One region of the Azospirillum fermentarium genome, then DNA from elsewhere that is predicted to be linked to it. Evidence: riboswitches for the same ligand, from Rfam matches in the RefSeq annotation. Region 1 holds a riboswitch; the other holds the start of a gene.
The links. A riboswitch is a leader RNA that binds a small molecule or an ion and turns the genes downstream of it on or off. The one in region 1 is predicted to bind S-adenosylmethionine.
Positions count from the first base shown of each region.

Region 2: linked by a shared signal. The riboswitch ahead of M2352_RS16285 (homoserine O-succinyltransferase) and the one ahead of metZ (O-succinylhomoserine sulfhydrylase) in region 1 are both predicted to bind S-adenosylmethionine.

Region 1 is NZ_JAOQNH010000001.1:555,656-559,055, forward strand. It holds gene M2352_RS02680 (class I SAM-dependent RNA methyltransferase) at 1-1,096, opposite strand, end outside; gene M2352_RS02685 (acyl-CoA thioesterase) at 1,113-1,547, opposite strand; gene M2352_RS02690 (hypothetical protein) at 1,709-1,954, shown strand; SAM riboswitch at 2,138-2,217, shown strand; gene metZ (O-succinylhomoserine sulfhydrylase) at 2,292-3,400, shown strand, end outside.
Region 2 is NZ_JAOQNH010000002.1:292,067-295,466, reverse strand. It holds gene M2352_RS16290 (EamA family transporter) at 1-884, shown strand, start outside; gene M2352_RS16285 (homoserine O-succinyltransferase) at 922-1,845, opposite strand; SAM-I-IV-variant riboswitch at 1,887-1,995, opposite strand; gene lexA (transcriptional repressor LexA) at 2,194-2,901, opposite strand; gene M2352_RS16275 (molybdopterin molybdotransferase MoeA) at 3,010-3,400, opposite strand, start outside.

The DNA of each region.
Region 1 (3,400 bases):
CTTCGAAACGATCCAGTTCCTTCACCGTCAGCGGGTCGGTGAACAGGTCGCGCCGCTCCCACGTGATGCGCCGGTTCGCCGCCCCGCGGGACAGGGATGCCAGGGCCGCCGCGTCCCCCTCCACCGCGTGGACGGTGCCGCGCTCGGCCAAGGGAAAGGTAAAGGTGCCCAGACCGGCGAAGAGATCCACGATCCGCTTCGGCCCCGGCCCCACCGCCTCCACCACCGCCGCGGTCAGGGCCGCCTGCCCCGCATCGCTGGCCTGCTGGAAGGCGCCCGGTGCCGGCTCGATGATTGCGGAACCGAAACGGATGGTGGCGCCGCCGCGGTGGGCCACCGGCTCCGAGTCTCCGCCGTCTTCGGCCTGCCATGCCACGCGGGCGAGTTTCTGGTCTTCGGCGAAGACGGCCAGCCGTTCCCGCGCCCGCCGGTCAAGCGCCGGCGGCCCCACCAGCAACAGGTCGAGTCCGCCGTCGGCCACGCTCACCATCAGGTCGCAGGCCCCGCCGTCGGGCAGGATCCCGGCCAGCAGCTCCCGCGCCGGGGCCAGCAGCCCCAGCAGGGCGGGGTGAATCACCGGACACTCGGCCAGATCGGCCACCCGATGGCTCTGCCGCCCGTTGAATCCCAGCCACACCCGCTTTCCCCGTTTCAAGGCGGCGAAGCGGGCACGGCGGCGGCCAAGGGGGGCCGTCCGCGCCAGCGGGTGCAGCGGCACGCCGGCCAGCCCCACCCGGTCCAGCACCGTGCGCACCTGCGCCACTTTCCAATCGGCGTAGGCGCCGTCGTCCATATGCTGGAGCGTACACCCGCCGCAGACACCGAAATGGCTGCAGGGCGGGGGAACGCGGTGGGGTGAAGGCTCAATAATTTCAAGGAGTTCGGCCCGTACGCCCTCCCCCTTTCCCTCCTTGGCGGCGCCGAGACCGGCGCGCACGCTCACCCGTTCCCCGGCGATGGTGAAGGGCACGTACAGGCGTACGCCCCCCTGTTGCGCCAGCCCATCGCCGCGGGCACCCACGGCGGTGATGGTGACGTCGATGGTCTGGGGGGCCGGGGCCGGGGCCGGGCGGCGGACGGGGCGGCGGGCGTTCACGGGATCGGGGCTTTCGTCAGACGAGCGAATGGGACGACAGGGCGGCGCGCAGGGAATCGGGGACCGGCGTGGGCCGGCGGGTGCCGGCGTCCAGCAGCACGCACACCGCTTCCTGGGTGCTGATGCAGGCATCGCCCTTGAACACCGCCCCGCCCAGCGTCAGGGAGGTGTTCCCCAGCCGCAGCACCCCCATGCCGATGCGGATGGACGCGGGGTAATGCAATTCGGCGCGGTAGTCGATGACGCTGCGGGCCAGCGCGATCAGCCACGGCTTGTCCGGCCCGAATCCATCCAGATGGCGCAGGAACTCCACCCGTCCATGCTCGAAGAACACGCCGAAGGCGTTGTTGTTGACGTGTCCCTGGACGTCGAGATCGGCGAACCGGACCTCTTCGGCCACCCAGAAACGGTAGCGGGCGGGATCGGTGGGGGCGGAGGGGACGGCGGACATGGCGTGCTTCACCTTTGGGGCAGAAGCGGCCACTCTGGCGCCTTGCGCGCGGCGGGGCAAGGGGGCCGCCCGCATGAGACGGGTGATGCGAATTCGCGGGCCAACCGCCCCCGCCCGGTGTTATAGGAATCAGCGTACCTTTCCACCGATCGGATCAACCGATGAGCAATGATACCCCCCAGACTGCCGAAGCCCTGTTCGACAAGGCTCTGGAGGTCGCTGAAAAGCACCTGGAAGCCGCGATCAAGGAAGGCGGGATGCTTGGCCCCTATGTGGCCGTGGCGATGATCGAAGCCGCGGTCAATGCCGCGGTGGACGAAACCAGCCACGAAGACGTCGCCGACATGCTGCGCGATCTGGCCGCCCAGATCGAAGCCGACGCCGACGGCGAAGACGAGGAAGACTGAGGCCGGCGGGGGGCGGCCCCACCGCCCCCGCCCGATCATCCCCGGCGCCTCCGTTTCGGCAGCGCAATAACACGCTGCCGCTGTGGATTTTTTGCGCGCCGGCAGGGGCCGCGGAAGCGCCAACATGGCAGCCATCCGCCCCCCCATCCACCCCTTGACGGCCCTGTGCCGCGGGGTCTAGAAATCCTTCCACGTGGTGATTTGGGCGACCGGCTTGCGGGCCACGGAAAACAATCCGCTAAAAAGGTCCGAGCCGCCTCGTCCGCGCCTCGACCCTCCCCGGTCGGGGCTTTTTTGTTTGGCCGGGTGGCCCCACCGGCCGACGAAGGAAGGCACCATGTCTCGGACCGACCACCGCAAACCCGATGTTTCCGCCCTGCGTCCCCGCTCGCAACTGATCCATGGCGGCACCAACCGTTCGGCCTTCGACGAAACGTCGGAAGCCATCTTCCAGACCTCCGGCTATGTCTATGCCGCGGCGGAAGAGGCGGAGGCTGCGTTCGCCAACGACGGGATGCGCCACGTCTATTCGCGCTTCCGCAACCCCACCTGCGCCATGTTCGAGGACCGGCTGGCCGCGTACGAGGGGGCGGAGTGGGCCTATGCCACCTCGTCGGGCATGGCGGCGGTGTTCGCGGCCCTGATGTGCCAGTTGAAGGCCGGCGACCGCATCGTCGCCCCCTACAACCTGTTCATTTCGTGTCTTGTGGTGATCCGCGATATCGCCACCCGTTTCGGTGTCGAAGCGGTCCTGGTGGACGGCACCGACCTGACGCAGTGGGAAGAGGCGCTGTCCAAGCCCACCACCGTGGTGTTCCTGGAAACCCCGTCGAATCCGACGCTGGACATCGTTGATCTGGGGGCCGTGTGCGAACTGGCGCACAAGGCCGGGGCCAAGGTGGTGGTGGACAACGCCTTCGCCACGCCCGTGCTGCAGCGCCCGTTCGAATTCGGCGCCGACGTGGTGATCTATTCCGCCACCAAGCACATCGACGGCCAGGGCCGTTGCCTGGGCGGAATCATCCTGTCCGACAAGGCGTTCGGCAACGACGTGATCCACCCGTTCCTGCGCCACACCGGCCCGACCATCAGCCCGTTCAACGCCTGGGTCCTGCTGAAAGGTCTGGAGACGCTGGATCTGCGGGTCAACGCCATGTGCGCGGGGGCCGATGCCGTCGCCCGGTTCCTGGAGGGTCACCCCAAGGTCGCCCGCGTCAACTATCCCGGTCTGGACAGCCATCCCCAGCGCGCGCTGATCCGCCGCCAGATGACGGCCGGCGGCACCATGATCACGTTCGAGGTCAAGGGCGGCAAGGACGCGGCCTTCGCCACGCTGAACGGGCTGGGGATGGTGATGATCTCCAACAACCTGGGCGATGCCAAGTGCCTGGCCACCCACCCGGCCACCACCACCCACTGCAAGCTGTCCGACGAGGACAAGGCCCG
Region 2 (3,400 bases), on a different contig from region 1:
GCGCCACCCCATCGTCCGTCCTGGTTCCGGTGCTGCTGGTGCTGGCCGCCATGGTGTCGCTGCAGACCGGCGCGTCGCTGGCCAAGGGACTGTTCCCCGTGGTCGGAACGCCGGGTACGGTAGCCCTGCGGCTTGGGCTGGGCGCCACGATCCTGTGCGTGGTGCTGCGGCCCTGGCGGCTGTTCGCCAACGGCGGGGTGCCGCGCGCCACCTTGCGGGCGGTGGCCGTCTATGGTGCGTCGCTGGGGGTGATGAACCTCACCTTCTATCTGTCGTTGCGCACGGTGCCGCTGGGCATTTCGGTGGCGCTGGAATTCGTCGGCCCGCTGGCGGTGGCGCTGGCCGGTGCGCGGCGCATGCTGGATGTGCTGTGGGTGGTGCTGGCGGTGGCCGGGCTGCTGCTGCTGCTGCCGCTGGACGGGCTCGAATCGGGGGTGGACCCGGTGGGCGCGGGCTATGCCCTGACCGCCGGCCTGTTCTGGGCCGTCTATATCCTGTTCGGGAAAAAGGCCGGCACCGATCTCGGCACGCGGGGCAGCGCGCTGGGGGTGGCCCTGGCCGCCGTGCTGGTGGTGCCGGTGGGGGTGATCGACGCCGGTTCCGCCCTGCTGTCCCCGGCGGTGCTGCTGCCGGGGCTGGCGGTGGCGGTCCTGTCCACCGCCCTGCCCTACACGCTGGAGATCTCCGCCCTGTCGCGCCTGCCGTCGGCCACGTTCAGCACGCTGATGAGCGCGGAACCGGCCATCGCCGCCCTGTGCGGGCTGGTGCTGCTGGGGGAAAACCTCAGCCTGCTGCAATGGCTGGCCATCGCCGCGGTCATCGCCGCCTCCACCGGGGCGACGGCGACCATCCGGCCGGAACCTGCGGCACCGACACCGGATTGAGCCATCAACCGGTTCCGCCCCTCTCCTCCCCGACCGCTTACGCGGCCAGGCCGATGCTGTCCACGTTGAACGGCGTGGTCTGGTACATCTGGTTGATCCAGTTGCCGAACAGCAGGTGCGCGTGGCCGCGCCAGCTGTTGACCGGCCGGTGGGTGGGCTCGTCGCTGGGGAAGTAGTGTTTCGGCACCGGCATCTCCATGCCCGCCGCCCGGTCCCGGTTGTATTCGTCGGCCAGCGTGGTGGTGTCGTATTCCAGGTGGTTGAACATGTGCAGCATGCGGTGCGCCGGATCGTCGAGCAGGCACAGCCCCGTCTCGTCGCTTTCGGCCAGCACCGTCAGCCCGGCGTTGGACGGGAGATCCCGCCGCCGCACCTCGGTCCAGCGGGACACCGGGATGGGGAAATCGTCGGAGAAGCCGCGCAGGAACGGCGAGGCCGGAACCAGGCTGCGGTGACGGAAGATGCCCGCCGCCTTGGCCGGCAGTTCATGCTTGGGCACGCCGTAGAAATGATGCACCGCCGCCTGTGCCGCCCAGCAGATGGTGAAGCAGTGATGCACATGGGTCTGGGTCCAGTCGAAGATGCGCCGCAACTCGTCCCAATAGGTCACGGATTCGAACGGGAACCGTTCCACCGGGGCGCCGGTGATGATGAAGCCGTCGAACCGTTCGGCCCGCACGTCGTCCCATGGGCGGTAGAACGACGCCATATGATCGGCGGGTGTGTGGCGGGCCACGTGGTTGGTGATGCGCACCAGCGACAATTCCACCTGCAGCGGCGTGGCACCGATCAGCCGGGCAAGCTGGGTTTCCGTGCTGATCTTGTTGGGCATCAGGTTCAAAAGCCCGATCCGCAGCGGGCGGATGTCCTGCCGCACGGCGTCGGCTTCACGCATGACCATCACGCCCTCGGCTTCCAGGGTGCGGCGGGCGGGCAGATTGTCGGGGATCTTGATCGGCATGGGTCCGTCGGTCCTGTTCTGGCGGGTCCGACGTCGTGTGGCTTTGTCCGTTTGGTTGCCGGCTTGGGCCACATCCTCCCGAATGGAAGCGCCACCTTGCCCGGAACGGCAGGTTGGCGTTGGGCGTCGGCCCAACTCTTGATGCGGGACGGATCTTAGCGGGGCCTCAGCACTTTGGCAATGGCAGGAAATGCCGCAGTGGCGCCGGGTAAAACCCTATTTTTCTTCAGGAAAACCGTTTCTTTTCGCCATGGCGAACCAAGGCGGCACCATGGGTGATTTCGCGCACCGGCAACGGAAATCACCCGCAACAACACATCGTCTTTATGGGAAAGCTCCGCTGCCCGCTCAATACCGCCGGATCAGCCCGGCCAGCCGGCCCTGCACCCGCACGCGGTCGGCACCGAAGATGCGCGTTTCATAGGCCGTGTTGGCCGGCTCCAGGGCGATGGTGTTGCCCTTGCGGCGCAGACGCTTCAGCGTCACTTCGTTGTCATCCACCAGGGCGACGACGATGACGCCGTTTTCCGCGGCATCGCACCGCTGGATGATGACGGTATCGCCGTCCAGAATGCCGGCGTCGATCATGGAATCACCGGCCACCTCCAGCGCGTAGTGATCGCCGGGGGAGAGCATGGCGGTGGGTACGTCGATGAAATTGCTGGTGTCCCGCAACGCCTCGATCGGAGTGCCCGCGGCGATGCGGCCATAGAGCGGCAGAGACAGCGCCTCCCCCGCCCCGTCGGTGGCGCGGCCCATCAGGGCGTTGGCGAAATCGCCCTTGATGACGTTGGGCTGGAACCGGCTGCGCCCGGCCTTGGCGGCGGCGCCGTTCTCCATCCCTTCGGGCAGACGCAGCACCTCCAGCGCGCGGGCGCGGTGGGGCAGGCGGCGGATGAAACCACGTTCCTCAAGCCCGGTGATGAGCCGATGGATGCCGGATTTGGATTTGAGATTGAGCGCGTCCTTCATCTCGTCGAAGGAAGGCGACACCCCGCCCTGGCCCAGCCGCTCATGAATGAAAAGCAGCAATTCGTGCTGTTTGCGCGTGAGCATTGTCGCCTCCGGCCCCGAAAACTGGAACAAACCACACACATATGTTCTAGTTTGGTTCCGCATCCCCGTCAAGCCGGAAGCGTATCTCCCGCGCAAAATTTACGGCTGTCAGAGTCCCACGGCCCCACCCGTCAGGGGCAGCACCGCCACCCGTTCCCCCGCCGCAGCGGCGGGGACAAAGGGCTCCCGCACAATCAGCCCGTCGGCGCGGGCCAGCCGGGACATCATGGCGCTGTCCTGCCGGGAAAAGGGCGTCGCCACCCACCCCGCGTCATCGCCGCGCGTCAGGGTGGCGCGCACGAAATCCGCCCGCTCGCCGCACGGCGGCAGGGAAGCCCCCAGCGTGGCCGGCACCGTGCCGTCATCCCCCGGCGCCATGCCCTGCAACGCCCGCAGGATGGGCCGCAGGAACACCACCGCCGCCACCGCCGCCGACACCGGGTTGCCGGGCAGGCCCAGAAACCGCTGCCCCCCGCCGGCGCCGAACAGCACGCCCTTG